DNA from 3 places in the Solibacillus sp. iso_87 genome. Region 2 is predicted to be linked to each of the others. Evidence: a T-box and tRNA genes for the amino acid it is inferred to sense, from the RefSeq annotation. Region 2 holds a T-box; the other regions hold tRNA genes.
What was found. The T-box of region 2 lies ahead of AC0VXV_RS13130 (valine--tRNA ligase). A T-box ahead of a tRNA ligase gene usually reads a tRNA of that ligase, here a tRNA-Val.
Positions count from the first base shown of each region.

Region 1: it has a tRNA-Val gene. The T-box ahead of AC0VXV_RS13130 (valine--tRNA ligase) is inferred to sense a tRNA for this amino acid. The anticodon was not compared.
Region 3: it has a tRNA-Val gene. The T-box ahead of AC0VXV_RS13130 (valine--tRNA ligase) is inferred to sense a tRNA for this amino acid. The anticodon was not compared.

Region 1 is NZ_CM149656.1:3,344,847-3,354,954, reverse strand. Features, by position in the region: rRNA gene AC0VXV_RS17215 (23S ribosomal RNA) at 1-1,075, shown strand, start outside; rRNA gene rrf (5S ribosomal RNA) at 1,197-1,312, shown strand; tRNA gene AC0VXV_RS17205 (tRNA-Asn) at 1,327-1,402, shown strand; tRNA gene AC0VXV_RS17200 (tRNA-Ser) at 1,412-1,503, shown strand; tRNA gene AC0VXV_RS17195 (tRNA-Glu) at 1,516-1,590, shown strand; tRNA gene AC0VXV_RS17190 (tRNA-Val) at 1,619-1,694, shown strand; tRNA gene AC0VXV_RS17185 (tRNA-Met) at 1,713-1,787, shown strand; tRNA gene AC0VXV_RS17180 (tRNA-Asp) at 1,791-1,866, shown strand; tRNA gene AC0VXV_RS17175 (tRNA-Phe) at 1,888-1,963, shown strand; tRNA gene AC0VXV_RS17170 (tRNA-Thr) at 1,971-2,046, shown strand; tRNA gene AC0VXV_RS17165 (tRNA-Tyr) at 2,053-2,136, shown strand; tRNA gene AC0VXV_RS17160 (tRNA-Trp) at 2,147-2,220, shown strand; tRNA gene AC0VXV_RS17155 (tRNA-His) at 2,253-2,328, shown strand; tRNA gene AC0VXV_RS17150 (tRNA-His) at 2,368-2,443, shown strand; tRNA gene AC0VXV_RS17145 (tRNA-Gln) at 2,466-2,540, shown strand; tRNA gene AC0VXV_RS17140 (tRNA-Gly) at 2,552-2,626, shown strand; tRNA gene AC0VXV_RS17135 (tRNA-Cys) at 2,631-2,704, shown strand; tRNA gene AC0VXV_RS17130 (tRNA-Leu) at 2,749-2,829, shown strand; gene nagB (glucosamine-6-phosphate deaminase) at 3,238-3,969, shown strand; gene AC0VXV_RS17120 (DMT family transporter) at 4,007-4,885, opposite strand; gene AC0VXV_RS17115 (S66 peptidase family protein) at 5,014-5,925, shown strand; gene AC0VXV_RS17110 (DIP1984 family protein) at 6,158-6,667, opposite strand; gene AC0VXV_RS17105 (B3/B4 domain-containing protein) at 6,681-7,370, opposite strand; gene queG (tRNA epoxyqueuosine(34) reductase QueG) at 7,471-8,604, shown strand; gene trmL (tRNA (uridine(34)/cytosine(34)/5-carboxymethylaminomethyluridine(34)-2'-O)-methyltransferase TrmL) at 8,621-9,094, shown strand; gene AC0VXV_RS17090 (sporulation protein) at 9,132-9,899, opposite strand; gene AC0VXV_RS17085 (VOC family protein) at 10,008-10,108, opposite strand, start outside.
Region 2 is NZ_CM149656.1:2,576,626-2,586,733, forward strand. Features, by position in the region: gene AC0VXV_RS13125 (bifunctional folylpolyglutamate synthase/dihydrofolate synthase) at 1-133, opposite strand, end outside; gene AC0VXV_RS13130 (valine--tRNA ligase) at 228-2,870, opposite strand; T-box leader at 2,927-3,233, opposite strand; gene AC0VXV_RS13135 (hypothetical protein) at 3,351-3,542, shown strand; gene AC0VXV_RS13140 (alanine racemase) at 3,595-4,182, opposite strand; gene hemL (glutamate-1-semialdehyde 2,1-aminomutase) at 4,234-5,535, opposite strand; gene hemB (porphobilinogen synthase) at 5,537-6,517, opposite strand; gene AC0VXV_RS13155 (uroporphyrinogen-III synthase) at 6,514-7,257, opposite strand; gene hemC (hydroxymethylbilane synthase) at 7,247-8,179, opposite strand; gene ccsA (cytochrome c biogenesis protein CcsA) at 8,203-9,030, opposite strand; gene hemA (glutamyl-tRNA reductase) at 9,169-10,108, opposite strand, start outside.
Region 3 is NZ_CM149656.1:2,920,224-2,930,331, reverse strand. Features, by position in the region: tRNA gene AC0VXV_RS15055 (tRNA-Thr) at 1-13, shown strand, start outside; tRNA gene AC0VXV_RS15050 (tRNA-Lys) at 18-93, shown strand; tRNA gene AC0VXV_RS15045 (tRNA-Leu) at 110-194, shown strand; tRNA gene AC0VXV_RS15040 (tRNA-Gly) at 243-317, shown strand; tRNA gene AC0VXV_RS15035 (tRNA-Leu) at 322-410, shown strand; tRNA gene AC0VXV_RS15030 (tRNA-Arg) at 430-506, shown strand; tRNA gene AC0VXV_RS15025 (tRNA-Pro) at 515-591, shown strand; tRNA gene AC0VXV_RS15020 (tRNA-Ala) at 600-675, shown strand; tRNA gene AC0VXV_RS15015 (tRNA-Met) at 704-777, shown strand; tRNA gene AC0VXV_RS15010 (tRNA-Ile) at 785-861, shown strand; tRNA gene AC0VXV_RS15005 (tRNA-Ser) at 882-974, shown strand; tRNA gene AC0VXV_RS15000 (tRNA-Met) at 1,020-1,094, shown strand; tRNA gene AC0VXV_RS14995 (tRNA-Asp) at 1,098-1,173, shown strand; tRNA gene AC0VXV_RS14990 (tRNA-Phe) at 1,179-1,254, shown strand; tRNA gene AC0VXV_RS14985 (tRNA-Gly) at 1,258-1,331, shown strand; tRNA gene AC0VXV_RS14980 (tRNA-Ile) at 1,343-1,419, shown strand; tRNA gene AC0VXV_RS14975 (tRNA-Asn) at 1,431-1,506, shown strand; tRNA gene AC0VXV_RS14970 (tRNA-Ser) at 1,520-1,610, shown strand; tRNA gene AC0VXV_RS14965 (tRNA-Glu) at 1,613-1,684, shown strand; tRNA gene AC0VXV_RS14960 (tRNA-Val) at 2,758-2,833, shown strand; tRNA gene AC0VXV_RS14955 (tRNA-Thr) at 2,842-2,917, shown strand; tRNA gene AC0VXV_RS14950 (tRNA-Lys) at 2,924-2,999, shown strand; tRNA gene AC0VXV_RS14945 (tRNA-Leu) at 3,016-3,100, shown strand; tRNA gene AC0VXV_RS14940 (tRNA-Gly) at 3,149-3,223, shown strand; tRNA gene AC0VXV_RS14935 (tRNA-Leu) at 3,228-3,316, shown strand; tRNA gene AC0VXV_RS14930 (tRNA-Arg) at 3,336-3,412, shown strand; tRNA gene AC0VXV_RS14925 (tRNA-Pro) at 3,421-3,497, shown strand; tRNA gene AC0VXV_RS14920 (tRNA-Ala) at 3,506-3,581, shown strand; tRNA gene AC0VXV_RS14915 (tRNA-Met) at 3,610-3,683, shown strand; tRNA gene AC0VXV_RS14910 (tRNA-Ile) at 3,691-3,767, shown strand; tRNA gene AC0VXV_RS14905 (tRNA-Ser) at 3,788-3,880, shown strand; tRNA gene AC0VXV_RS14900 (tRNA-Met) at 3,926-4,000, shown strand; tRNA gene AC0VXV_RS14895 (tRNA-Asp) at 4,004-4,079, shown strand; tRNA gene AC0VXV_RS14890 (tRNA-Phe) at 4,085-4,160, shown strand; tRNA gene AC0VXV_RS14885 (tRNA-Gly) at 4,164-4,237, shown strand; tRNA gene AC0VXV_RS14880 (tRNA-Ile) at 4,249-4,325, shown strand; tRNA gene AC0VXV_RS14875 (tRNA-Asn) at 4,337-4,412, shown strand; tRNA gene AC0VXV_RS14870 (tRNA-Ser) at 4,426-4,516, shown strand; tRNA gene AC0VXV_RS14865 (tRNA-Glu) at 4,519-4,590, shown strand; gene AC0VXV_RS14860 (NUDIX hydrolase) at 4,666-5,292, shown strand; gene AC0VXV_RS14855 (MerR family transcriptional regulator) at 5,398-6,156, shown strand; gene AC0VXV_RS14850 (TraR/DksA C4-type zinc finger protein) at 6,221-6,565, shown strand; gene AC0VXV_RS14845 (1,4-dihydroxy-2-naphthoate polyprenyltransferase) at 6,607-7,524, opposite strand; gene AC0VXV_RS14840 (isochorismate synthase) at 7,767-9,149, shown strand; gene menD (2-succinyl-5-enolpyruvyl-6-hydroxy-3-cyclohexene-1-carboxylic-acid synthase) at 9,142-10,108, shown strand, end outside.

The DNA.
Region 1 (10,108 bases), 770 kb from region 2:
GCTGACGCCTGCCCGGTGCTGGAAGGTTAAGAGGAGCGGTTAGCGCAAGCGAAGCTGTGAATTGAAGCCCCAGTAAACGGCGGCCGTAACTATAACGGTCCTAAGGTAGCGAAATTCCTTGTCGGGTAAGTTCCGACCCGCACGAAAGGCGTAACGATCTGGGCACTGTCTCAACGAGAGACTCGGTGAAATTATAGTACCTGTGAAGATGCAGGTTACCCGCGACAGGACGGAAAGACCCCGTGGAGCTTTACTGTAGCCTGATATTGAATTTTGGTACAACTTGTACAGGATAGGTAGGAGCCAGAGATCTCGGAGCGCCAGCTTCGAAGGAGGCGTCGGTGGGATACTACCCTGGTTGTATTGAACTTCTAACCCATGCCCCTTAGCGGGGTAGGAGACAGTGTCAGGCGGACAGTTTGACTGGGGCGGTCGCCTCCTAAAAGGTAACGGAGGCGCCCAAAGGTTCCCTCAGAATGGTTGGAAATCATTCGTAGAGTGTAAAGGCATAAGGGAGCTTGACTGCGAGACCTACAAGTCGAGCAGGGTCGAAAGACGGGCTTAGTGATCCGGTGGTTCCGCATGGAAGGGCCATCGCTCAACGGATAAAAGCTACCCCGGGGATAACAGGCTTATCTCCCCCAAGAGTCCACATCGACGGGGAGGTTTGGCACCTCGATGTCGGCTCATCGCATCCTGGGGCTGTAGTCGGTCCCAAGGGTTGGGCTGTTCGCCCATTAAAGCGGTACGCGAGCTGGGTTCAGAACGTCGTGAGACAGTTCGGTCCCTATCCGTCGTGGGCGTAGGAAATTTGAGAGGAGCTGTCCTTAGTACGAGAGGACCGGGATGGACATACCGCTGGTGTACCAGTTGTCTTGCCAAAGGCATCGCTGGGTAGCTATGTATGGACGGGATAAGTGCTGAAAGCATCTAAGCATGAAGCCCCCCTCAAGATGAGATTTCCCATTACGCAAGTAAGTAAGACCCCTGAAAGACGATCAGGTAGATAGGTTCGAGGTGGAAGTGCGGTGACGCATGCAGCTGACGAATACTAATCGGTCGAGGACTTAACCACATTTTATTGCACCAATTCAATGAAACGTTTATCCAGTTTTGAAAGAATGAAAATTTATTACAAAAATACTTGACAAATAAGAAAAGTATGGTATAATAAATAGTGTCTTTCGAATAAATAGTCTAGTGATGATGGCAAAGAGGTCACACCCGTTCCCATACCGAACACGGAAGTTAAGCTCTTTAGCGCCGATGGTAGTTGGGGGCTTCCCCCTGTGAGAGTAGGACGTCGCTAGGCTGTTACAGAATTATTCCGAAGTAGCTCAGTTGGTAGAGCATCCGGCTGTTAACCGGCAGGTCGCAGGTTCGAGTCCTGCCTTCGGAGCCATTAAATCTTGGAGAGTTGTCCGAGTGGCCGAAGGAGCACGATTGGAAATCGTGTATGCGGGTAACCCTGCATCAAGGGTTCAAATCCCTTACTCTCCGCCAGGCTAATTTAGAGGCCCGTTGGTCAAGTGGTTAAGACACCGCCCTTTCACGGCGGTAACACGGGTTCGAATCCCGTACGGGTCACCAAAAAGATACATAAGTAGTATCCAGCGTTGGAGGATTAGCTCAGCTGGGAGAGCACCTGCCTTACAAGCAGGGGGTCGGCGGTTCGAGCCCGTCATCCTCCACCATTAAACAAATAATATTATCGCGGGGTGGAGCAGTGGTAGCTCGTCGGGCTCATAACCCGAAGGTCGCAGGTTCAAGTCCTGCCCCCGCAACCAAATGGTCCCGTGGTGTAGCGGTTAACATGCCTGCCTGTCACGCAGGAGATCGCCGGTTCGATCCCGGTCGGGACCGCCATTTTTTAAAACATTAAATTGTGGGTTTGTAGCTCAGTTGGTAGAGCATTAGATTGAAGCTCTAAGTGTCGGCGGTTCGATTCCGTCCAAACCCACCATATTTTTGCCGGTGTAGCTCAGTTGGTAGAGCAACTGACTTGTAATCAGTAGGTCGAGGGTTCGACTCCTTTCGCCGGCACCATTACCTGGAGGGGTAGCGAAGTGGCTAAACGCGGCGGACTGTAAATCCGCTCCTTAGGGTTCGGCGGTTCGAATCCGTCCCCCTCCACCATCCTTTGGATAGGGGCATAGTTTAAAGGTAGAACTACGGTCTCCAAAACCGTCAGTGTGGGTTCGATTCCTACTGCCCCTGCCAAATAACTTAAAAGTACTTAAAATAATATAGTGGCGGTTGTGGCGAAGTGGTTAACGCACCTGATTGTGGTTCAGGCATTCGTGGGTTCGATTCCCATCAGTCGCCCCATTTTTATTTAGGTTTAAGTATTAAAATTATAATATAGTGGCGGTTGTGGCGAAGTGGTTAACGCACCTGATTGTGGTTCAGGCATTCGTGGGTTCGATTCCCATCAGTCGCCCCATTATATATAAAATTAAAATTTTTGGGGTATAGCCAAGCGGTAAGGCAACGGATTTTGATTCCGTCATGCCCTGGTTCGAATCCAGGTACCCCAGCCATTTTTTAATTTGCGGAAGTAGTTCAGTGGTAGAACACCACCTTGCCAAGGTGGGGGTCGCGAGTTCGAACCTCGTCTTCCGCTCCAATATGGCGGCATAGCCAAGTGGTAAGGCACAGGTCTGCAACACCTTTATCACCGGTTCAAATCCGGTTGCCGCCTCCATATTTTATTAAATCGGAAAACCCGATTTTTTTTTACCTTATTTTGCCGAGTTGGTGGAATGGCAGACACGACGGACTCAAAATCCGTTGCCGCGAGGCGTGTGGGTTCAAGTCCCACACTCGGTATCTGAAAAAGACTTCACAGTTCATACTGTGAAGTCTTTTTTTGTTTATATAATTGAAATATAAAGTCCCCTAATCTTTTTAAAGAACATAGAATAGATTATAGAATCCGACTCCAACTGTGTTATTTATAATTGAAATTAGGAAAGAATAGATTTATCGATTCTTTTATATGATAATAAACCAAATAAAGTCTGCTTACGGAATATTGGGAAATTAGTGGTGGAGAATATCATATTATATACAAAGAAAATTAGTATATTTTCCAGAAATCCTGCACGTTTTTTCTGGCGTATTAAAATTATTTACTATAAAATTAACATGGTTATGTTAGAAATGAATTTTAAAAAACGTATCTTATTTAGGTGATATAAATTATGTATTATAGCGAGGAAGTAGGGAATTAAACAAATGAATGTAGCAACAAATTTTAAATGGATTGAAGCGGCGAACTATGATGAGATGAGTAAAATTGCCGCTTCAATTTTTATAGATCAATTAAAAAAGAATAGTGAAACGGTATTTGGAATGGCTACTGGAGGTACTCCGGAAGGCTTTTATAAAGAGCTGGTAGCAGCATACAAGGCTGGCGAAGTCTCTTTTGCACAGGCCAAATCTTTTAATCTGGATGAGTATATCGGCATTAACCCAGCAAATGAATCGAGCTACCATTATTATATGGATCATCATCTGTTTAATCATATCGATATAAAACAGGAAAATATTAATTTACCAGCAGGCAATAAATCGAATTTAGAAAAGGCCGCAGCTGAATATGATGCATTGATTAAGGCAGCAGGAAATATTGATATCCAACTTTTAGGAATTGGTGTAAATGGACATATCGGTTTTAATGAACCGGGAACTCCCTTCGAATTAGGTACAAATATTGTAGAGCTTGCACAGTCTACACGTGAAGTGAACCAAGTTTATTTTGATTCAATTGATGATGTGCCGACACATGCCATTACAATGGGTATCAAGACAATTTTGAGTTCTAAAAAGATTGTATTATTAATTTCGGGTGCATCAAAACAAGAGGCCTTTGATCGTTTGCGCAGCGGTATAGTAACAGAAGACTTCCCTGCAAGCGCTCTGCACAACCATCCGAATGTGACCGTTATTTATACAGATGTAAAATAAAATAAAGGAGTGCATACAATGTGCACTCCTTTTTATATTATTTCATCGTTGAAATAAATACCCCTGCAATAACAGCGATCCCACCGATTACTTGATCAAGCAGGAGTTGCTCATTTAAAAACAGCACGGCAAAGATTGTAGCGAATAGTGGAATGAAGTTCAGGTAGATTCCTGCTTTGTTTGCACCTAATGAAACAACGCCAGTGTTCCAGCTTAAAAAGGCAACAATTGAAGCAATGATCCCTACATAAACAATCGCCCCAATTGTCGAAGCGTTCCATACGATTGCTTGTGAAGTTGAAAGTTGTTCATATACTGCAAAAGGTAGTAACATAATGGCACCGATTGCGATCGTCACTAAAAATGTAGAGTACCCTGGCAGTTTACCAGCATACTTTTTAATGAGTAATGAATAAATACTCCAGCACACTACCGCAATTAATACGATTAAGTCCCCTTTGTTGAATGAAAATGAAAGCAGGCTTTGTAATGAACCCCCGGATATAATAAAGAGCACTCCGGCTAAAGAGAGCAGCGTGCCGATCATCTGGAATTTTGTTAAACGTTCTTTTAAAAAGATGAAGCTCAGTATGTATATAATAATCGGTGTTGATGAATTCATTAATGATGCATTGATAGATGTTGTATAATGCAAACCGATATAAACGAGCGTATTGAATGCAGCCACTCCTGTAAGTGCTAAAATAATGACGGCACCCCAATGTTGTCTCAGCGCAGGCCATTCTTTTTTCGTACGTTGGAATGCGATAGGGAAAAATACGAGAAAGGCGACAGTCCATCGTAAAAAAGCAAGTGTAATCGGAGGAATATCCCCAGAAACGGCTCGTCCAATTACAAAGTTACCGCCCCATAATAAAGTAGCTAAAATGAGCAGTAGCTGTGGTGGAAATTTCATTATTGTACATCTCCTTATATTGGAAAAATGATTTTATCTATTATAGGGACAACCTCATGAAATTTGCAATGCGCTTTACATAAAACGCTATGATACAATAGCGACAGAGGTAAAAGGAGGTCATGAACATGAAAATTAGACCAACAAGATTACAGCATGGCGATACTGTAGGATTAGTTAATTTAAGCAGTCCGCTTAAAATTGAATCATTAGGTGATAAATTAGCGTTTTTAGAAGAGCTAGGTTTAAAATATAAGCTTGGAAATACGGTACAGGCTTATGAAGGCTATTTGGCAGGTTCCGATCAGGAGCGGATTAAAGACTTCCACCAGATGATTGTCGATCCGGAAGTGAAGGCAGTCTTTTTATTGACGGGCGGCTATGGAATCTCAAGAATAATCGATAAAATAAGTTACCCATTAATCGAGGACAATCCGAAAATTATTTGGGGCTTTTCCGATGTGACGACTTTACATACACAAGTAAACGAGTTTGCAAATTTAGTGACATTCCATGGACCGATGATGTCCAGTCCGAAAGGGGAGCTGGATACTCTTTCTAAAAAGATGTTCCAACAGCTGTTCCAACCGATTGAAATTCAGTATACGGAAAGTATTACACCTCTTACGACAGTTGTACCGGGAGTTGTACGCGGCGAGTTAACAGGCGGAAATTTAAACCGAATTGTCAGTACGCTTGGTACGAAATTTGAAATTGATGTACGCAATAAAATTTTACTTCTGGAAGACATAGGGGAAACAATTGAGCAAATTGATTTAATGCTGAACCAGTTGCGTCTTTCAAGAAAGCTGGAGCTTGCAGCAGGCTTTGTTATAGCAGATTTTAATATGCCGGATGATACATACAGCTATGAAGATGTATTGAAGGTAATAGAAGGGTATTTGAAGCCGTTTAACAAACCTGTGTTAGCTGGGTTTAAAATTGGCCACTGTGAACCTAATATTGCGATTCCATTAGGTGTGGACGTAATATTGGATGCAGATGAAAAGCTTTTAAGAATTTTACCGGGTGTAGAGTAGTAAATATATGTAATTATAAGCAAAGACACCTTTTCACGTTTAGGTGAGCTGGTGTCTTTTAATAACGAGCGAGCAAAAATACTCTATAAGTTTGTGTTAGCTTTTACTATGGTTGGTTATGAGTGAAAGGTAACATTGTAAACGGTAAAGAGTTATTGGTTTAACCAGTTGTTGGGAATGCCGAAGCATAATCGCTCGTTATTACCTAGTTTGGAGTCTCACCGCCCTAGGTTTAGAAATAATTGCTGTCATCAAATTCGATTTCAACTTGATAGTTTTTGGCATTAATAAAGTTGGAAAGGCGATGTGCTTCTTTTTCAAGCTCGTTTGCACGGTTTCGATATGTCATTGGATCATACAATGCTACGCGGTATAGCATTGCATCACCGGAGTTATGGTAGAAAGCTTCTTTCTCTTCAGAACCAAGGTTTTTACAAAATTGTGCTTCTGCACGTAATTGGCTCGCCAGTTCAATCGCTTCGACAATAGGCATTTCCTCGTCTTTAAATACAACAGTATTGTCGATGTTAGCACGGTAGATTAGGGCATCAAGCTTACGTGAATCATAACGAAGCTCTTTTAGCTCTGCTTCAAGCATATCAAGAGTATAGTCAGGTGCTTTTGGCTGTTCGCCTTTCTCGATAATGACATGTGTTAATGAATGCACTTGCATTGTTCTTTCCTGGATTCTCTTCGTAATGATACTTTTCAGTTTTACTGCCTCAGCTAAGTTAATACTCAAATGATTCCACTCCTTAAAAATGAACTTTTGAATTTTCCTTTGATAGAATATGTACTTCATATTCGCCACCGCTAATTTGCGTAAACATGTTTCCTGCACTGCTCAATAGTTCAGTTGCTTCCTCTTCACTTAGAGAAGGGCGTAAATAAAAGATTTGCAGAGCATTTGTCGTAGCTTCTGTTACTGCCGTTCTTTTTGAATCAACAAAGGGACTGCCGAATGGGCCGAGCGCATCTTTTGAATGAATGATATTCTCCAATGAATTAAAGCGTCCGTTGATCCCTTCATAGCCTGTCGCCGCATTGCCTACTTCGATTTTCACGTCCCCTTCAATAACATCTAAATCATATATGCCAACAGGAATCTCGTATTGCAGTGAAAAGAAGTTGTTTAAATCAACTGCCGAATGGAACGGTGCTAAATATTGCTGTTTAGCGATACGTCGCATTAAACTTTCCGCAGAGTGACGGTACCGGTTCGGATCACCGCCGAAAGCCTTCCAAAGCTGTCGCCACTCTTTAATGCCAGGTCGTTCTGTCACAGGTGTTTCCTGTAATTCCAAATATAGATTTTCCTGATAAAGTTGTATACGTCCTTTAATCATTTGAGGAGATTCTTCAACGATAATTTTGCTATAATGGATAAGGCCAATTTTTAATTGTTCATTTACAGAAAAAAGAGCTTCATTTATTGAAATATTCATGTAGAACACCTTCTTACATAGTTTTTAATGGGAGAAATACTAAAATATGTAATGCGAAATAAATTTATATCTATTGTATCATTTGAAAGGAGCATGTGAAATGAAAGTACATCAACTTCAAGAAGATTTAGTGAAATATGCAGCATCCATTGGTGTTGATAAAATCGGATTTACAACCGCTGCTCCGTTTCATGAATTGAAGAATCGTCTCCGTCGTCAGCAACAATTAGCATACCAATCAGGCTTTGAAGAAGCAAATATAGAGCTGCGTACAGAGCCTTTAAAATTATTAAATGAAGCAGAAAGCATTATTGCGATTGCCATTGCGTATCCTTCACGCATGCAAGATGCCCCGCAAGGAAAGAAAGGGGAGCGTCGCGGCATTTTTTGCCGTGCTTCATGGGGGATTGATTATCATACAGCAGTTCGAGATCGTTTGCAGCTCATTGAAGCCTGGCTGCAGGAGCGTGTGCCGAATGTAAAGGTGAAATCGATGGTCGATACCGGGGAACTGGTAGATCGTGCGGTTGCAGAACGAGCAGGTATCGGCTGGAGCGCCAAAAATTGCTCTATTATTACACCTGAATTTGGTTCGTACGTCTATTTAGGTGAAATCATCACGAATATCCCATTTGCTCCAGATACACCGATGGAAGACGAATGCGGTGACTGTACATTATGTATCGATGTATGTCCAACAGGAGCGATCGTCGCACCAGGGCAGCTGAATTCACAGCGTTGCATTGCCTTTTTAACTCAGACGAAAGGTTTTTTGCCGGATGAGTTTCGTGCCAAAATCGGAAACCGTTTGTACGGCTGTGATACATGCCAGACAGTGTGCCCGAAGAATAAGGGAAAGCTAAACTGGATTCATGATGAATTCACGCCGGATCCTGAAATCGCAAAACCGCTACTTCAGCCGCTTTTATCAATTTCCAATAAGGAATTTAAAGCAAAGTTTGGACATGTATCCGGCTCATGGCGCGGTAAAAAGCCGATTCAGCGCAATGCCATTTTAGCGCTTGCCCACTTTAAAGAAGAAGCGGCAATGCCTGACTTAGTTCAAGTATTGCAAAAAGATGAACGCCCTGTATTAAGAGGAACAGCAGCATGGGCAATCGGAAAAATCGGAACAGATGGGGCAGAAGAAATTTTATTGGCTGCCCGAAAAACAGAGCAGGATGATGAAGTGCTGGCCGAGATTGAAAAAGGGCTGGCAATGTTAAATCATTAAGAGAGAAGGATCAGAAGTGCCAAACCATATCGTATTATATCAACCAGAAATCCCAGCAAATACAGGGAACATTGCCCGCACTTGTGCTGGAACAAATACATCATTACATTTAATCCGTCCATTGGGCTTTTCAACTGATGACAAAATGCTGAAGCGTGCTGGATTGGATTATTGGGAACATGTGAATGTCGTTTACCATGATTCTTTAGAAGATTTTATCGAGTACAGTAAAGATGGCGATGTGTATTTAATTGAGACATATAGTGATGAGCCATTTACGACACATGATTTCAGCAATTCAGAACGTGACCTATACTTTATGTTCGGAAGAGAAACGACAGGCTTGCCAAAGGAATTTGCAAAAGAGCGTGCCGATATGTGTCTGCGCATCCCGCAAAGTGACCATATCCGCTCACTGAATTTATCAAACACTGCGGCAATCGTTATTTACGAAGTACTAAGACAACAAAACTATCCAGGGTTAAAATAAAATAAGGCAAGAAGCACTGAAGCTTCTTGCCTTGTTATTATTTCATCTTCGTTTTAATCACTTGCTCAAGCTTTGCCTGGATATTGTCGTGTTCGGATAATGTAAGGCGGATGAAGCTTTCATCCATTTCGAATGCTTCGGATAAAAATCCTCCAAGTCCGCGGGCACGTCGGTCTACCTGCAATAAAATTTCGACTGAGTTTGATGATTGATGTAAAAAGACAACTTCAAGTTCGTCTAGATACCGGCGATACGTGCTGTTTGTCGGTGTAAACTCAAATTCCTGTACAATCGGTGTTTGACGACGCAAATAAGAAGGGGCTTGTTCGTTATCTACTTTACGTAACCGGAAGCCCATATTTTGAATAGCTGTTAACACACCATTCGCAAGACGAGTTGGCTGAATCTCGATAAAGTCCTTATCTGTAGGATCTACAGCATTTTTAATGTCTAAGCCCGTTTGAATCCATACACGCGAGTTGCCCGTTGTTACCGGAACAACAGGGGGCAGGGCGAACGAAAATGGGATTTGACGTTTTTCGTCTGCCTGAATTGTGAATGGCTCATTTAATTTGTATTTGTGCAAAACCGCTTCATCTTTAATCTTTTTATCATCAATTTCGCGGATAAAGTTTGTATGAAGTGTTAGATAGATTGCATCAATTTGCTGTTCCGTGCTACCCCCGATGATTTCTACAACACCTGAAATATTTTCATTTAATGTGTAAGTTGATTTGTGCAATTTTGTATCAACTTTTGCAGCTCCTATACCAACACTTGCTAAAACTTTATTAAATAGTGACAAATGAATTCCTCCGTTATTTGTAATTAGTTATGTATACGTAGGACAGAAAAGAAAGTTTCAAAAAGAGCGCGAAAAATTTTTCGGGCTCTTGCTTTAGGTTACCGGTAATTATTCACCGTCTAATGTAAATACGATGCGTAAACCGTTTGGATCAACAGTAGAGAATAACTGAGTGCCACCGTGTGCTGGTGCTTCTGCAAAGTTTTCAA
Region 2 (10,108 bases):
TGAATTTTGTTTTTTGTTCCGGGTTGCCAAGCGCATCCAGGATGATCTTTGCTGACTGTAATGGTTCACCTTTATATTGGCTTGCTTTTAATTTAAAAATAAAATCTGTGCATTGCTCCATCGTTTGAAACATTATGTTCTCTCTCCAATACGGCTAATATGTAATATGTTTTATTATAGCTGAATTAAAAGAAAGAGGCACCGTTATACGGTACCTCTCTTTGGCATTACATATTTTTCAGTTCTGCAATGCGTTTTTCAACTGTTGCGTATTTTGCTTCATAGTCCGCAAGTTTTTCGCGCTCTGTTGCTACTAATGCTTCCGGTGCTTTTGAAACGAATCGTTCATTCGATAGCTTTCCGGAAACTAATTTTACTTCTTTCGCCCATTTGTCGAGCTCTTTTTCAAGACGTGCTATTTCTTCTTCAATATTGATTAAGCCTGCAAGTGGCATGAAGATCTCTGCTCCTGAAACAACTGCTGACATCGCCTGTGCTGGTGCTTCAAGATTCGCTCCGATTGTTAAGCCATCCGGGTTACAGAATTTTTCAATATAGCCTTTGTTCACTTCAAGCACTGCCGATGTTTGTTGATCTTTTGCTGAAATCGTCATCGGTACTTTTTTGCTCATTGGTGTATTCACTTCTGCACGAATATTACGTACAGCACGGATAATATCCATCAACAGCTGCATATCGCCTGCTTCTGCAGTGAAGTTGAATGCCGGATTTACAGTCGGCCATGCAGCAACTGTAATTGAATCCCCTTCATGCGGCAAGTGCTGCCAAATTTCTTCTGTTACGAAAGGCATGAATGGGTGCAGTAAACGCATCGTGTTGTCTAAAACGTGAGCAAGTACTGAACGAGTCGTTAATTTAGCTGCTTCGTCTTCACCGTATAATGGCAATTTCGCCATTTCGATATACCATGAACAGAAGTCATCCCAAATAAAGTTGTAAAGTTCACGGCCTACTTCACCGAACTCGTATTTATCAGATAATGTTGTAACACGGTCAATCGTTTCATTCAAGCGTGATAGAATCCATTTATCCGCTGTTGAAAGGTTACCTGTTAAATCAATTTGCTCATATGTTAGGCCTTCCATGTTCATCAATGCAAAACGAGAAGCATTCCAGATTTTATTTACGAAGTTCCATGTAGATTCTACTTTTTCTGTAGAGTAACGTAAATCCTGACCTGGAGATGAACCTGTTGCAAGGAAGTAACGCAACGAATCCGCACCGTATTGGTCGATTACATCCATCGGGTCAACCCCGTTACCAAGTGATTTAGACATTTTGCGGCCTTCAGCATCACGAACTAAACCATGGATTAAAACGTCTTTAAATGGACGCTCGCCTGTGAATTCTTTCCCTTGGAAAATCATACGGCTTACCCAGAAGAAGATGATGTCATAGCCCGTTACTAAAGTATTTGTCGGGTAGTAGCGCTTGAACATTTCAGATTCTTCATTTGGCCAATCCATTGTAGAAAACGGCCATAACGCAGATGAGAACCATGTATCAAGAACATCTTCGTCCTGTGTCCAATTCTCAGCATCTTCAGGTGCTTCTTTTCCTACATAAAGCTCGCCTGTTTCTTTGTTGTACCATGCTGGAATTTGATGTCCCCACCATAATTGACGAGAAATACACCAGTCATGAATATTTTCCATCCAGCGGTTATACGTGTTTTCAAAACGATTTGGTACGAAGTTTACTTTTTCGTTTTCTTCAACCTGCATTTTTAATGCTTCTTCAGCAAGTGGAGCCATTTTTACGAACCACTGCTTAGAAAGATATGGTTCTACAACAGCATTCGTACGCTCTGAGTGACCAACTTGGTGGACATGTGGTTCGATTTCGATTAATACACCCGCTTCTTGTAAATCTGCAACGATTTGCTTACGGCATTCGAAACGATCCATACCTGCATAAATACCCGCTAAGTCATTCATTGTACCATCTTCGTTCATAACTAAAATGCGTTCTAGGTTATGACGGTTCCCTACTTCAAAGTCGTTCGGGTCATGTGCTGGTGTCATTTTTACAACACCTGTACCGAATTCCATATCTACATAGTCATCTGCAACGATTGGAATTTCACGACCTACGATAGGTAAAATAACTGTTTTCCCTACTAAGTGTGCATAGCGCTCGTCTTCCGGGTGTACAGCTACACCAGAGTCACCTAACATTGTCTCTGGGCGAGTTGTGGCAACACGTAATTTACCTGAACCATCAGCAAGCGGGTACTCCATATGGTAGAATGCGCCTTCTACTTCTTTGTGGATTACTTCGATGTCTGACAGTGCAGTTTTAGCAGCTGGGTCCCAGTTAATAATACGCTCACCACGGTAAATATAGCCTTTTTCGTATAGTTTAACGAATACTTCTTTTACAGCATCCGATAAACCTTCATCAAGTGTAAAACGCTCTTTAGAATAGTCTAAGCCTAAACCTAATTTCGACCATTGTGCACGGATGTGAGAAGCATATTCTTCTTTCCATTCCCATGTTTTTTCAAGGAACTTTTCACGGCCAAGGTCGTAGCGGGAAATACCTTCACCGCGCAATTTCTCTTCAACTTTCGCCTGTGTCGCAATACCCGCATGGTCCATACCTGGCAACCATAGTGCATCATATCCTTGCATGCGCTTCATACGAATTAAAATGTCTTGCAATGTTGTATCCCAAGCGTGGCCGAGGTGCAGCTTACCTGTTACGTTTGGCGGTGGGATAACGATAGAGTATGGTTCCTTATCGCTTGTTGGATCTGCTTCGAAAAATTTGCCTTTTAACCACCATTCATAGCGGCCGGCTTCAGTTTGCTGCGGATCATATTTTGTTGGCATTGTAATTTCCGTCATGATGAATTTCTCCTTTGTCACCTTATTATTAGACATAAAAAACTCCCTTCGTCTTAAAAAAGGACGAGGGAGTTAATTCGCGGTACCACCTTTATTTCCGATCGGGTTTAGTCAAGCATTCGCATTCCTTATCTGACATATGCTTTCTTTAGTGAAAGAAAAGCGCAAGCAGTCAATATGCAGCTTTGCAATGCCCAATCGGCACTTCATTCGATAACGGTGTTTAACCGGACCCTAGCTACTATCAGTTCACTAAGTCAGCTCCTAGGCTACCTTCTGCATGGTTGATGGAGAAACTTTTCAGCTACCGTTTCCTCTCTTGCCATCGATCTCATACGTACTCTTCCTATTCTTCGCTTCAATTATATAGTTGCACTTTATTTTAAGCTGTTTTTAATGAAATATCAAGCACGAATGAGGAATATACTTTAACACGTTATTTGCGCTCTTCACATATACTATGCAAAAGGAGTCTGGACATTGCGAAAAAACTACAATCCTTATTTATTGCCTCCATGGCTGCGAAAATTCCGTTTCTTTATGCGCCATTGTATTTTGCCGATTACGATTTTTCAGGCGATTCGAACGGTCTTTCTTCCGACAACGGGTGATATATTATTGCTGGCCATTCTAATTTTATTTACTTACTTATTGCTCACAGATTTCATTTAAAATTCACAACAAAAAAATGTTCCGTAAGCTTCAATTCTTACGGAACATTTATTTATTTTTTCAATTGTATTTGCACGCGACTATATGCATCTGCCAACTGTTCCAGGAAATCAAGCTCATGGGGAACGGTTTGGGCCATCTGCGTTGATTCTACCTCTTTTTCCGCTTGAAGTCGGGGTTGTACTTCTTCTACAGGTTGTTCAACAACGATTTCTTCAACTGGTGCCGGCTCCTCTACTTCAGCAATTGCTTGTACTTTCTTTTCCACATCACAATGGACTGCCCAACTACATGAGCAATAGCCATTATTCGGCTCCACTTTAATATCATTTATGCGAAGTGAAACAGCTTCAATGTCATCGTTCGGAAAATCTACTGAAAAAGGCAGGGCGTATTCGAAATAACCATGATCTTTTTCAATATCCATATGCTCGATATAGATACCTTCCTCAATTTCATCCTCGCGTGCTACATGATCAAATTGAATATTTCCTTTTACTACATAAATTCCTCTTACTACGACGGAATCTTCGCTAATCTCTTCATGCCATTTCGGTTCTACTACTATTTTAGAATTCTCTTGAACATTTCCTAATTGCTTTGGAAATGTAAATGTCTCTTTCATTTCCCACTGTTGCATAAAAAATCCCCTCCCTACGCTTACATTATGCATAGAAAGGGAATTTATGATTTATTTATGAGATTGTCTCGCTAATTTTTCAAAGACATTATGGAATGCCTGAACTGTTTTAGCGATATGTTCCTCTGTATGCGCCGTTGAAATAAATAGTCCTTCAAATTGTGATGGTGGCAGGAAAATTCCTTCTTCGGCCATTAGCTTGAAGTATTCTGCAAATAACTCTAAATCCGAACTTTTCGCAGATTCAAAATCGATTACATCTTCGTTTGTAAAGAAGAAACCGATCATCGACCCTGCACGATTCACTGTATGTGGAATATTGTATTTCGTCGCTGCCGCACGGAAACCTTCTTCCAACTGATCTCCTAGTTTGCGGAAGTACTCATATGAGTCTTTGTTCAGGCGGCTTAGTGTTTCATAGCCTGCTGTCATTGCAAGCGGATTACCTGATAATGTACCTGCTTGGTAAATCGGACCTGCCGGAGCGATTTTCTCCATAATTTCGCGCTTTCCGCCAAATGCACCAACCGGTAAACCTCCGCCGATTACCTTACCTAAACAAGTAAGATCAGGTTTAATTCCGTAATATTCCTGGGCACAGCCATAGTCTACACGGAAGCCTGTCATAACTTCATCGAAAATTAAAACCGTTCCATTCTCTTCTGTCAGTTTACGCAGCCCTTCAAGGAAACCTGGCTGTGGCGGCACAACACCCATATTGCCGGCAACCGGTTCTAAAATAACTGCAGCTAAATCAGCGCCGAATTTTTCGAATACTAATTTTGCTGATTCCAGATCATTATAAGCAACCGTTAATGTATTTTTGGCAATATCAGCCGGAACACCCGGTGAGTCAGGTAAACCAAGTGTCGCTACACCCGAACCTGCTTTAATCAGCAGTGAATCCCCATGACCGTGATATGAACCTTCAAATTTTAAAATTTTATCGCGTCCAGTAAATCCTCGCGCTAAGCGAAGTGCAGACATTGTTGCTTCTGTGCCTGATGATACAAAACGAATCATTTCCACTGACGGCAAACGGTCCATTACAAGCTTCGCCAATTTGTTTTCTGAAACAGTAGGTGCACCGAATGATGCGCCTTTAGCTGCCTGATCCTGAATAGCCGAAACAACTTCCGGGTGTGCATGTCCTAAAATTAACGGACCCCATGATAAAACATAGTCAATATATTCATTGCCATCAATATCTTTAATTACTGCACCTTTGCCCGAATCCATAAATATCGGATCCAAGTTTACAGATTTAAATGCACGTACAGGAGAGTTTACTCCTCCTGGCATTAAATCAACCGCTTCCGTAAATGCTGCTTTTGACTTTTCATAACTACGCATATTATTTTTCCTCCAACCAACGACAGACGTCTTTTGCATGATAAGTAATGATTAAATCGGAACCTGCACGCTTCATACCTAATAATGTTTCCAGCACAACCGCTTTTTCATCGATCCAGCCATTTTGTGCAGCTGCTTTTACCATTGAATATTCGCCTGATACATTATACGCCACAACAGGTAACGGGAAGCTGTTTTTCACATCACGGATAATATCCATATACGCTAATGCCGGTTTCACGATTAGGAAATCTGCACCTTCTTCAACGTCCGAAGTTGCTTCGCGAATCGCTTCCATTCGATTGGAAGGATCCATTTGATACGTTTTGCGGTCACCGAACTGTGGTGCTCCTTCTGCAGCTTCACGGAATGGTCCGTAATAGCTTGAAGCGTATTTCACCGCATAAGACATAATCGGAATATGTTGGAAGCCTGCTGAATCCAATCCTGCACGAATCGCCGTTACAAACCCGTCCATCATGTTTGATGGTGCAATAATATCAGCACCGGCTTTCGCTTGAGAAATTGCTGTACGCGCCAACACATCAAGTGATGGATCATTCAACACTTGATCGCCTTCAATGACACCACAATGACCGTGGTCCGTAAATTCACATAAGCAAGTATCTGCTACGACTAGAAGCTCTGGATGACGTTCTTTAATTAAACGTGTCGCTTCCTGTACGATACCGTGATCATGGAAAGCTCCGGTACCGACTGCATCCTTTTCTTTAGGAATTCCGAAAAGTAATACCGCACGAATGCCTAAGTCTACAATTTCATCCACTTCAGCAGCCAAGTTATCTAAAGATAATTGGAACACGCCCGGCATCGAACTTACAGGGTTTTTAATATTTTCGCCTTCAATAATAAACAACGGATAAATAAGGTCTTCTTTTTGTAGGTATGTTTCTTTTACGAGTGCACGCATCGCTGCATTTTGACGTAAGCGACGGTGACGTTGGAAATATAGTTCTGTCATTTTGTCTGTTCCTCCAGGATGAGCTGTTCAATTACAGCATGCATCGTATAGATTTTCGGTTGCACCATAGGCTGAACCCCGTATTTTTCAAGGGCTGCGGTTGTTACATGACCAATCGATGCAAATTTCACATTTTGCCAATCTACATGCGGCACAATATGCTCAGCATAAATATCTACCGCAGAAGGACTGGCGAATATTACAATCGGATGTTTTTCTGTCAGCAGGCACTGTGTTAACTGCGAAAAATATTTCCTGCACGGACGTGTTTCATAAACGGTCCATTCATCCGCTCCAGTACCTTCATGAATCGTCTTTTTCGCCATCGTTCCGCGTACAAATAATGCACGTTCACCTGGCTCCATCGTAAATTCTTTCACAAATACATCAGCACTGTAGACAGTTGGCATAAAATGAATTTCATAGCCGTGCTCCTGCAATAAAGCAGCTGTCTTTTCACCGACAGCCGCAATTTTCATTGTGGCCGGAATCGTCTGTTCATGCCGTATACATTTATCGATAAAGCTTTTCACCGCATTTTGGCTCGTAAAAATGAGCCAATGATATGCATGTAATTCACGAAAATAGAATTCATCTTCCTTAGAAACCTTTTCTACTGTTTCGATTAATGGATAATTATAAACTTTCCCGTCATGTTGCTCAATCAATTGCTCTACGGACCTTAAAACCGCAGAGCCTGTAATAATTAATGTTTTCCCTAAGAGTGCATTACTCGGCATCTAACTCAGCCTTTACTTTTTGAATTAAGTCAAAGGCACCTTGCTCAGTTAATTTTGCTGCAACTGCTTTACCAACTGCATCCGCGTCAGTCCCTGTTAATGTTTCCTTATACGTTACAGAAGCATCCGGTGCTGCCACTAAACCTGTTAAAGTAATAGTATCACCATCTACTGTTGCATAGCCGGCAATCGGCACTTGGCAGCCACCATCCATTGCAGCTAAAAACGAACGCTCGGCATGTGCTGTAGCCCATGTTGTAGCATCTGTTAATTTTGCCAGTTGCTCAAGCAGCTCCGCATCATCCGCACGGCATTCAATCCCTAATGAACCTTGCGCAACAGCTGGAAGGCAAATATCTGTATCTAAGTATTCCGTTACAACTTCATCGCTCCAGCCAAGTCGTTTTAGCCCTGCTGCCGCTAAAATAATCGCATCGAAATCTTCTGTTTCCAGTTTTTTCAGACGTGTATCGACATTTCCGCGAATCCACTTAATTTCAAGGTCCGGACGTGTTTGTAATAACTGTGCGCTACGACGTAAAGAACTCGTACCAACGATTGCACCTTTTGGCAGGTCGGCAAATTTCACATGACCATTTGAAATGAAAGCATCACGCGCATCTTCGCGTGTAGGAATACAGCCAATGATCAGCCCTTCAGGCAATACGGCAGGCATATCTTTCATCGAATGCACAGCAAAGTCGATTTCTTTATCAAATAGAGCTTGTTCGATCTCTTTAACGAATAGACCTTTACCGCCAACTTTAGAAAGCTGTACATCTAAGATGCGGTCGCCTTTTGTTACAATTTCCTTGATTTCAAAATCAAATGGTACGCCAGCTTCTTTCAACTCATTAATAAACCAGTTAGTTTGTGTTAATGCTAATTTACTTTTTCGAGATCCTACAATAATTTTTCTCACGTTACTCCGACCTTTCTATTCTGTTAAACCCACAGATGGAAATTTGATAATTTGCTGCCGAGGAAGAAATTAATGACAACGAGTAAAAATAAATAAATATGCACCTGTGCATATACCATGCCGATTAATTTCCCTTTCCGATGCAGCAAAAAAATAATTAAGTAAACAATCGATACAATAAACGAGCCTAAAATTTTCACATCGAAAACGGAAACATTCTCTAATGTTAAAAATGCCCATTCTAACCCTAAAATTAAACTTATTAATAGCAATGGAATACCAATAATAGTCGATAAATTAATCCACTTAACCATTTGCTGTAAACTTGGCAATCGTGACCATAAATTCGTAAACTTTTTTTGCTTTAATATGCGATATAAAATTAAATACAGCAGCGAGAAGACAAACGCAACCGAAAAAGCGGCGTATGACACAATCGCAAAACTAATATGGATTAACAGCATTTCCGAAACTAATGAATCACCGACAATCTGATCATTAGTTTCCGGTGCAAATAAGTGAATTGTCATAAATACAAAGCTCAATACGTTAATAAAAAACACCGGTAAATCAACCCGTACAATACAATGAAGGATGATTGAAAGTGTCGTTAAGAGCCATGCATAAAAGAATACCCCTTCATACAATGACAATATCGGAAATCGTTTCGTTTCAATGATAAATAAGACGATAAATAGAGTTTGCAGCACCCAGACGATGGAAACAAACCAGAAGGCTACACGTCTGAATTTTATATTTTTGTAAAGGTAGTCTGTAAAATAAAGTACGATACAGAGCCCATAGAGAATGATCATGAGCTCGTATAATCTTGTCATTACCATTTCTGTCATATGCACCTTCTCCTGATGGAAACTTACTAAAAAAGCGCTTTCGCTATCTATAATTTTACCATATAGATACGAAAACGCTTATGATTTATTTGAATAAAGTGCTTCAATAAGGCTCAATGTCTATTGGCTATTGTTCAATTAATAAGAGAAACCTGGTTTTAAAGTTACCTCTTTTGCTGTTTCACTGCTTTTTACTTCCGGGCGTAATTGCTGTACTTCTTGCTGCACTTCGTCTTCAATACCGAAGATTTGCTGGAATAATGCAAGCTGTGCTTCCGCATTTTTCTCGTTCGCAAGTTCTTTTGCTTGTAGAATCGGCGTTTTCAATAGCTGATTAATAATCGATTTTGTATGCTTGTTTAAAATTTTACGTTCGCGCTCTGTTAAATTAGGCATTTTGTTTTCGATACTCATCATTGTTTCTTCTTGAATAGTTGCCGCTTTTTTGCGCAAAGCAGAAATAACAGGCACGACACCAAGTGTATTAAACCAATCTTTAAATTGAATAATTTCCTCTTGAATCATCGCCGTAATTTCATTTGCCGCACGTTCACGCTCAGCCAAGTTTGCTTGTACAATTCCTTGAAGATCATCAATATCGTAAAGGAATACATTAGGCACATCGCCGATAAGCGGATCTAAATCACGCGGTACCGCAATATCGACCATAAATAACGGATCGCCTTTACGGAATTTCGCTACATCTTTCATCAAGTCCTGGTCGATGACATAGTCTGTTGCCCCAGTTGAACTGATTAAAATATCCGCTTCAAGCAGCGTACATTGCAGCTCATTCATTGCTTTCGCATCTCCATCAAACTTCGATGCCAAGTTTTGGGCTTTTTCAAATGTACGGTTAATCACCGTTACTTTTCCTACACCATTACCGTATAGGTTTTGAATTGCAAGCTCACCCATTTTACCGGCACCTAAAATGGCTACATGCTTATCTTTTAATGAACCAAAGATTTTTTTGGCAAGCTCCACGGCAGCATAAGATACAGAAACAGCATTTTCTCCAATTGCTGTTTCACTATGGGCACGTTTTGCGAATGTTACGGCCTGTTTAAATAATTGG
Region 3 (10,108 bases), 340 kb from region 2:
TTCGCCGGCACCATGTAGAGCCATTAGCTCAGTTGGTAGAGCATCTGACTTTTAATCAGAGGGTCGAAGGTTCGAGTCCTTCATGGCTCACCAGTTTATATACTGCTTAGCGGGTGTGGCGGAATTGGCAGACGCACTAGACTTAGGATCTAGCGCCGCAAGGCGTGGGGGTTCGACTCCCTTCACCCGCACCATTTTAATTTTCATATTACTGTCAGAGTAAAAAATATCTTAAGCATTTTGCGGAAGTAGTTCAGTGGTAGAACACCACCTTGCCAAGGTGGGGGTCGCGAGTTCGAACCTCGTCTTCCGCTCCAAAATGCCGGGGTGGCGGAACTGGCAGACGCACAGGACTTAAAATCCTGCGGTGAGTGATCACCGTGCCGGTTCGATTCCGGCCCTCGGCACCATCTTTTAAATAAACAATATGCGCCCGTAGCTCAATTGGATAGAGCGTCTGACTACGGATCAGAAGGTTGTGGGTTCGACTCCTGCCGGGCGCGCCATATTATTTCGGAATGTAGCTCAGCTTGGTAGAGCACTTGGTTTGGGACCAAGGGGTCGTAGGTTCGAATCCTGTCATTCCGACCATCATTTATGGGGCCTTAGCTCAGCTGGGAGAGCGCCTGCCTTGCACGCAGGAGGTCAGCGGTTCGATCCCGCTAGGCTCCACCATAATTTTTGTAACCAAAATAAAGATCCTGGCGGTGTAGCTCAGTTGGCTAGAGCACTCGGTTCATACCCGAAAGGTCGTGGGTTCGACTCCCTCTGCCGCCATCTTAAAGGACCTTTAGCTCAGTTGGTTAGAGCAGACGGCTCATAACCGTCCGGTCACAGGTTCGAGTCCTGTAAGGTCCACCAGTTAACGTACTAATCATAACGGAGGTATACCCAAGTCTGGCTGAAGGGATCGGTCTTGAAAACCGACAGGCGGGTAACACCGCGCGGGGGTTCGAATCCCTCTACCTCCTCCATTTTTACAAACTGTGTACTTAAAACAGGTTCAAACATCATATTATCGCGGGGTGGAGCAGTGGTAGCTCGTCGGGCTCATAACCCGAAGGTCGCAGGTTCAAGTCCTGCCCCCGCAACCAAATGGTCCCGTGGTGTAGCGGTTAACATGCCTGCCTGTCACGCAGGAGATCGCCGGTTCGATCCCGGTCGGGACCGCCATTTGTGGGTTTGTAGCTCAGTTGGTAGAGCATTAGATTGAAGCTCTAAGTGTCGGCGGTTCGATTCCGTCCAAACCCACCATATGCGGGTGTAGTTTAGTGGTAAAACCTCAGCCTTCCAAGCTGATGTTGTCGGTTCGATTCCGATCACCCGCTCCAGTTTTTAAATAGGGCCTATAGCTCAGCTGGTTAGAGCGCACGCCTGATAAGCGTGAGGTCGATGGTTCGAGTCCATTTAGGCCCACCATATACAACTATTCCGAAGTAGCTCAGTTGGTAGAGCATCCGGCTGTTAACCGGCAGGTCGCAGGTTCGAGTCCTGCCTTCGGAGCCATTTTTCTATTTTTGGGGACATACTCAAGAGGCTGAAGAGGCGCCCCTGCTAAGGGTGTAGGTCGCGTAAGCGGCGCGAGGGTTCAAATCCCTCTGTCTCCGCCATCGGCCCGTTGGTCAAGTGGTTAAGACACCGCCCTTTCACGGCGGTAACACGGGTTCGAATCCCGTACGGGTCATACATAGAAAAACGAAAAACGCTAAGTACTGTTACCTGTACTTAGCGTTTTTTTGTTGCGTTAAAAGCTCTCTTAACATAATAAACAATGCAGCTATATTTATGGGCTGAATAATTTCTTACAAAATATTATGCTGTCTTATAATAAAGATAAAAAAATCTTGTTGAAATATAATTGCTTCAATTAACCCAAAATCGGAATCTATTTTAAACTCATATTATTTTATTACTACTGGCTGGAAAGGCATACTTCCTCGATCACTATATTGGAAGTTTCATGAATTAAGGAAGAACAAGATATTAGGAAAGAGCGGAAAAGAAGCAGAAATTTTGCGGTTATTTAATCAAGGTCGATTGTGAACAGGCAAGTTTAGTTGACGCTATATTAGAGGGCTGTTTAAATACCGATTTCCCATCATTAATCTAAATAGGGGTATAAAAATCCCCGGTTCACCAAAAAGCTCGTAATAAGCAATTTAATAGGTAATAACAAGGATTTAACGCTCGAATCGTGTAATCCAAATAAAATTGCGGTATGCAACAACATCATCGAATGGAATAGCGCAATTCTAAGCGCATTTAAACATGGGAATTATTATTATAGAATAATAAAATACATTGAAGATAATGGAAATAATATAAAGATAAAGAGTGTAATGAGAAACCAATAGGTAGAAATAATAAAAAGGTGAATTCTATCAATGCTTTAAAAAATAATGATAAATGTACGAACATTTTCTTGACAGCTTTAATCTATAAAATGTATAAATAAGTAGTCGTATATTCTAAAACACTTGATATTTAGAAGTAATATTAATAATTATATCAGAATGATTTATAAATATTAAAAACAAGTCTTGATAAAGTCTGTCAAACATATTAGAATTTCGTTATACTAAGTAAACGTTTTCATGAATAACCTCGATTGGTAAATGAAAAAAATAGGAATTAATATATTTTTTAAAAATAATTTCAAAAAAGGTATTGCATTATAAAAAAAGTAATGATAATATAAATCTTGTCCTTAAGAGATAGGACATGCGGTTACGAAAGAGTAATCAGTAAATACCCATTGGAGGATTAGCTCAGCTGGGAGAGCACCTGCCTTACAAGCAGGGGGTCGGCGGTTCGAGCCCGTCATCCTCCACCATTTTAAATGCCGGTGTAGCTCAGTTGGTAGAGCAACTGACTTGTAATCAGTAGGTCGAGGGTTCGACTCCTTTCGCCGGCACCATTTAGAGAGCCATTAGCTCAGTTGGTAGAGCATCTGACTTTTAATCAGAGGGTCGAAGGTTCGAGTCCTTCATGGCTCACCAGTTTATATACTGCTTAGCGGGTGTGGCGGAATTGGCAGACGCACTAGACTTAGGATCTAGCGCCGCAAGGCGTGGGGGTTCGACTCCCTTCACCCGCACCATTTTAATTTTCATATTACTGTCAGAGTAAAAAATATCTTAAGCATTTTGCGGAAGTAGTTCAGTGGTAGAACACCACCTTGCCAAGGTGGGGGTCGCGAGTTCGAACCTCGTCTTCCGCTCCAAAATGCCGGGGTGGCGGAACTGGCAGACGCACAGGACTTAAAATCCTGCGGTGAGTGATCACCGTGCCGGTTCGATTCCGGCCCTCGGCACCATCTTTTAAATAAACAATATGCGCCCGTAGCTCAATTGGATAGAGCGTCTGACTACGGATCAGAAGGTTGTGGGTTCGACTCCTGCCGGGCGCGCCATATTATTTCGGAATGTAGCTCAGCTTGGTAGAGCACTTGGTTTGGGACCAAGGGGTCGTAGGTTCGAATCCTGTCATTCCGACCATCATTTATGGGGCCTTAGCTCAGCTGGGAGAGCGCCTGCCTTGCACGCAGGAGGTCAGCGGTTCGATCCCGCTAGGCTCCACCATAATTTTTGTAACCAAAATAAAGATCCTGGCGGTGTAGCTCAGTTGGCTAGAGCACTCGGTTCATACCCGAAAGGTCGTGGGTTCGACTCCCTCTGCCGCCATCTTAAAGGACCTTTAGCTCAGTTGGTTAGAGCAGACGGCTCATAACCGTCCGGTCACAGGTTCGAGTCCTGTAAGGTCCACCAGTTAACGTACTAATCATAACGGAGGTATACCCAAGTCTGGCTGAAGGGATCGGTCTTGAAAACCGACAGGCGGGTAACACCGCGCGGGGGTTCGAATCCCTCTACCTCCTCCATTTTTACAAACTGTGTACTTAAAACAGGTTCAAACATCATATTATCGCGGGGTGGAGCAGTGGTAGCTCGTCGGGCTCATAACCCGAAGGTCGCAGGTTCAAGTCCTGCCCCCGCAACCAAATGGTCCCGTGGTGTAGCGGTTAACATGCCTGCCTGTCACGCAGGAGATCGCCGGTTCGATCCCGGTCGGGACCGCCATTTGTGGGTTTGTAGCTCAGTTGGTAGAGCATTAGATTGAAGCTCTAAGTGTCGGCGGTTCGATTCCGTCCAAACCCACCATATGCGGGTGTAGTTTAGTGGTAAAACCTCAGCCTTCCAAGCTGATGTTGTCGGTTCGATTCCGATCACCCGCTCCAGTTTTTAAATAGGGCCTATAGCTCAGCTGGTTAGAGCGCACGCCTGATAAGCGTGAGGTCGATGGTTCGAGTCCATTTAGGCCCACCATATACAACTATTCCGAAGTAGCTCAGTTGGTAGAGCATCCGGCTGTTAACCGGCAGGTCGCAGGTTCGAGTCCTGCCTTCGGAGCCATTTTTCTATTTTTGGGGACATACTCAAGAGGCTGAAGAGGCGCCCCTGCTAAGGGTGTAGGTCGCGTAAGCGGCGCGAGGGTTCAAATCCCTCTGTCTCCGCCATCGGCCCGTTGGTCAAGTGGTTAAGACACCGCCCTTTCACGGCGGTAACACGGGTTCGAATCCCGTACGGGTCATACATAGAAAAACGGAAAACGCTAAGTACTGTTAACATGTACTTAGCGTTTTTTTGTATAAAAGGAGCGGATTTTGTGAATGAACGTTTAAAAGTATTTGATCAATATTATAAGGAAACGGGCATTGAACATCGTGATCTCGTCCATGCAAAAGGTTATTGGCATGAAGTGTTTCATTGCTGGATTATTGAAAAAACAGATTCTGAATGGCGTATTTATTTACAGCTGAGAAGCAAAAATAAAAAGGATTACCCAAATCAATTTGATATTACGGCAGCTGGTCATATACTGGCAACGGAGACGATTGAAGATGGTGTACGCGAATTAGAGGAAGAAGTAGGGCTTAACGTAATGTTTTCGCAATTAACGTCACTTGGAGTCATCCCATACAGTATAGACAATGAAATAATAAAGGATTATGAGTTTGCAAATGTATTTGTTTATGAATTAACAGGAGGAATTGAGCAGTTTACTCTTCAACGAGAAGAACTGGATGGTATATACTCTGCTAACTTAAAACAATTTATATTGCTTGCGAAACAAAAAATAAAGAAAATCGAAGTATCCGGTTATAAATACGAAAATGATATTCGTCATGATGAAGTGAAGCAGATCGGACTAGAACACATGTCTGCACTACCAGAAAGCTATTTGGTCGAGTTTATCCCAAGATTGAAAAAGATGTTACTTGAAGCAACCTGAAAACTTAGGTTAGCTTCTTTTTTTATAAAATAATTAAGAAAAAATAATTAACTATTGACCTTCACGTTACGTCAACCTTTATAGTACTAAATAGGAGGTGATCATGTGCTGATTAATGAACTAGTCAAGCTATCGGGTGTGAGTGCACGCACACTACGTTATTATGATGAAATCAGTTTGCTGAGGCCTTCTGCAGTTGCGGAAAATGGCTACCGGCAATATAGCCAAGAGGATATTGACCGGTTACAGCAAATACTATTTTACCGGGAGCTTGATTTTAAGTTAGAAGAAATAAAAAAGTTGCTCGATCATCCAGATTATGAAGTAAAAGAAGCACTAAAAAAACAATCCGAGCTATTACAAAAGAAAAGAAGATATATCGACGACTTACTAATAACAATAGAACAAACAATCCAAACGATGGAAGGGGAACTTAAAATGACAAATGAACAAAAGTTTGACGTGTTTAGAAATAATTTAATTGAAGAAAACGAAAAGAGCTACGGCCAGGAAATACGTGATAAATACGGTGAAGCTCAAGTGGAAGCGAGCAATAAGAAATTCAGGGATATGACTGAAGAGCAATATAATGCAATGCAGCAATTGGAACACCAACTGTTTCAACGATTAAAAGAAGCGATGGCGTCCGGGGATGTAACGTCAGACGTTGCAATGGAAGCAGCGGAGCTTCATAAACGCTGGCTAAGCTTCTCTTGGGCAAAGTATACCCCAGAAGCACATATAGGCCTAGCGCAAATGTATATAAGCGATGAACGGTTTACTGCCTACTATGATGAGCGTGTCGGTGACGGTGCTTCACAATTTTTACATGATGTAATCGCTGTTTATGCAGCGAACAAATAAGAAAAGATGTTTAGAAATCCTCATATAGGTAATATTTTATTAATGGAAAAAAGGGGGATTTTATATGGATATCAATCAATTACAACAATTGCGCAGCATTTTGGAAGAGGAGCTTGCAACATTGCAGGAGCATGTTAATGAAGAACCTCCTTTAGAGGATACAGAAATAACTGCAGTTGATAATCATCCGGCAGATGCAGCAACCGATTTAACGACAATTGTAACAGAAAAAACATTAAGTGAATTGAAGGAAGACGAAATTGAAAGAATTCAAACGGCTTTAAACGCAATGGATGAGGGCACATATGGGGAATGTATCGTATGTGGAAAAGAGATCCCTTTTGAGCGTTTAGAAGCGATTCCAACAACTTTAACATGTATTGATCATGTAGAAGAAGTGACTGAATAGTAAAAGAGGTATGTTGATCACTCAACATACCTCTACTAGTTTTAAATGAAATATGAAATTAATAGACCTACAGCCAATAAAAAGCCGAAAATCGTGTTTGTTTGGGCTGTATATTTCATTGCCGGCATTACTTCAAGCGGTTTTTCTTTTGCCCGGAATAATTTAATCGCTTCAATCGGTTTCTTCACGCTTAATAATACAAGCAGTGCCCATGGTGTTAAATGGCCAATAACTACAAGAACGATAATCCAAATATACGAAACAATAAAGAAACCAGCAAGTACTGTTACAGCATTATGTCGGCCGACTAAAATGGCCATAGTTTTACGTCCGCCTTCTGTATCTCCAACAATATCCCGGATATTATTAGAAAGCATAATTGCCCCAACTAAAATCATACTCGGCACAGAAATAATTACAGCATCAGCTGTTACATCTCCTGTTTGAATAAAGAAGGCAATTAGAACAATCCCCATACCCATTACTGCCCCTGAAACCAGCTCCCCGAACGGTGAATAAGCAATCGGATAAGGTCCTCCAGTATACAAATAGCCGATCAGCATACATACAAGACCGACAGCAACAAGCCACCAGGATGTCATGGCACATATGTAAACGCCTAAAAGCATCGCGATACCGTAAAAGCTTAGCGCAATAGCCATAATTGTTTTTGGTGCTACACCATGTCGGACGATTGTGCCTCCAATACCGACTGAGTTTTCATTATCCAGGCCTAGTTTATAATCATAATATTCATTGAACATATTAGTTGCTGCCTGTATTAGCATACTGGCAATAAGCATTGCAAAAAATAGTCCGAAATGAATTGTTTCATGATTTATTGAAAGTGCCATTGACGTACCTAATAATACAGGTACAAATGAAGCTGTTAATGTGTGGGGACGTGTTAAATGCCACCAAACTTTAAATCCCTTGTCCGCTTCAACGACTTTTGTCATAAAAAAACGCTCCTTACTAAATACAATTATCTAAACTATTGTAATGCAAATAAAACAAATTGAACAGAGTGAAGGGACAATACATGTAACGTTTGCTCGAAAAATGTTATGATAGGAAGGTATTATTTACTGCGCGAACGCAAAAAAAATGAGCAAATTATATAAAAATTCAGGCACGTATTAAAATAACGCTATACTTGCATCATACTTAGTGAATTTGCAACATGACGGAGGGAATTTTCATGCAACACAAGTGGTACAACGCCACTGAAATAGAAGTAGGCTCAAATTCAAAGCAAATTTTTTATATGGAAACAATCGAAGTAAGCCGATTATCCGCATTGGCATTTTTTGCAGCGGGCGAATCGAAGTATAAAGGAAAACGCAACTACTGGCAAAATCGGGAAAAAACCTTCACATTGGTTGGTTTAGGACATGCCTATACAATCGAAAACAATGCGTCTGACGCTCGTTTCGATTTAGTGGAACGTGAATGGAAAAAACTGACGAGTCAAATCATACAGGAAGATCAGCATCTGCAGCCTATCCTTTTTGGCGGCTTTACTTTTGATCCACAAAATGAAGTTTCGGCAGAATGGACAAACTTCCCGCAAAGCTACTTTTCTGTCGCAACACATCAGTTAGTAATTCGCAATGATAAAGCTTATGTAACAATCAACTATATTACGGATGAGGAAAACAGCGCGAAAACGTTTGAAGCACTTCGTAAAGAACGTGATGAACTCATTCATGCAGCACAGGTGAAGGAAGTGAAAACTTATCCGAAACCCACGATGACAAGCTATATGGAACCGTATAAGCAGGAATATTTAAATTCCATTAATAAGGTGACAAGCCTGATCAAAGCAAACGAGGCGCAAAAGGTTGTCATTGCACGATCTTTAGCATTGCAATTTGAGGAAACGATTACATCTCCGCAAATTTTGTCGCATGTCGTACATGAGCAGCCGGAGAGCTATTTGTTTGGCTTGGAACATGGTAATTTACTATTTTACGGTGCATCACCGGAACGTTTAGTAAAAGTAGACAACGGGCGTGCCTATTCTTCATGTGTAGCAGGCTCGATTAAGCGCGGTACAACAGCTGAAGCCGACGAGGAATTAGGAAAAACGTTGCTGAGCGATCTGAAAAACCTTGGTGAGCATCATTATGTTGTTGAGATGATTACCGATACATTTAACAAGAATTGTACGGAAGTAAAAGTCCCTCATGGACCGAAGCTATTAAAAATCCGTGATATTCAGCATTTATATACACCTGTTGAAGGACAGTTGAATGAAGAAGCAACAATTTTGCAGCTCGTGAAACATTTGCATCCAACACCAGCATTAGGCGGTGTTCCGCGTGAACAGGCAATGGAAATAATCCGGACATATGAGCCTATGAACCGAGGGCTGTATGCGGCGCCAATCGGCTGGCTTGATGCCGATGGAAATGGTGAGTTTGCAGTAGCAATTCGTTCGGCTGCATTAGTACAGGATAAAGCGTATTTATATGCAGGCGGAGGCATTGTCGAAGATTCGGAAGCACAATCGGAATATGAAGAGACACTCGTGAAATTCCGTCCAATGCTTCGAGCTTTAGGAGGCGAATTACATGAATGATCGTGAAGTATTATCCAATTATGTTTATACGATTGTGTCAGCGTTAGTAGCATCTGGTGTAGAGCAGGTTGTCGTAAGTCCCGGCTCCCGCTCTACACCGCTTGCCTATGCATTTGCCTCAACGAAGGAAATCGAAATGCATCGCCAAGTCGATGAACGGGCCGCAGCCTTTTATGCGCTAGGTTTAGCTAAATCGACTGCAAAACCAGTCGTACTCGTATGTACATCGGGAACAGCAGCGGCCAATTACTATCCGGCCATAGTCGAAGCAAAATATGCTCGAGTACCGCTAATCGTTTTAACAGCAGACCGTCCGCATGAATTGCGCGAAGTAGGTGCACCACAGACGATCAATCAAGTGCGGTTATACGGTGAAAATGTGAAGTGGTCCGCAGAATTTCCGATTCCGGATGAGGCACCGCAAACGCTTCCATTTATCGAACGCCATACAGTGCGTGCGGTAAATATTGCAACGACAGCACCGTTTGGACCGGTCCATTTAAATATTCCGTTCCGTGAACCGTTAATCATTGATTTTGCGGAAACTTTGCCGGTTTCAAGCTATATTAAAAGCTATACAAATGAGCTTCAGCCTGCCAAGCAAGCGATGGCTGAACTGACAGAAATCATCGAACAAACAACGACCGGAATCCTGATCGTAGGGGAATTGCCGCTGGGAACGAACACGGAACATTTATGGGATTTTATTCGTGAAGTGAAATGGCCGGTCATGATTGAAAGCTTATCGAACTTGCGCACAGAAATACCGGAAGATTGCCAAATATATGCGATTACTACATATGATGCATTGATGAAAAATGAGCGCTTCAAGCGAAATGTTCGACCACAAACGGTCATTCGTTTCGGAGCACAGCCTGTTTCTAAATTTTTAATGCAGTTTATCGTACAGGCAAACCCGCAAAGCTATATTGTCATCGATGAAGATCCGATGTATAGAG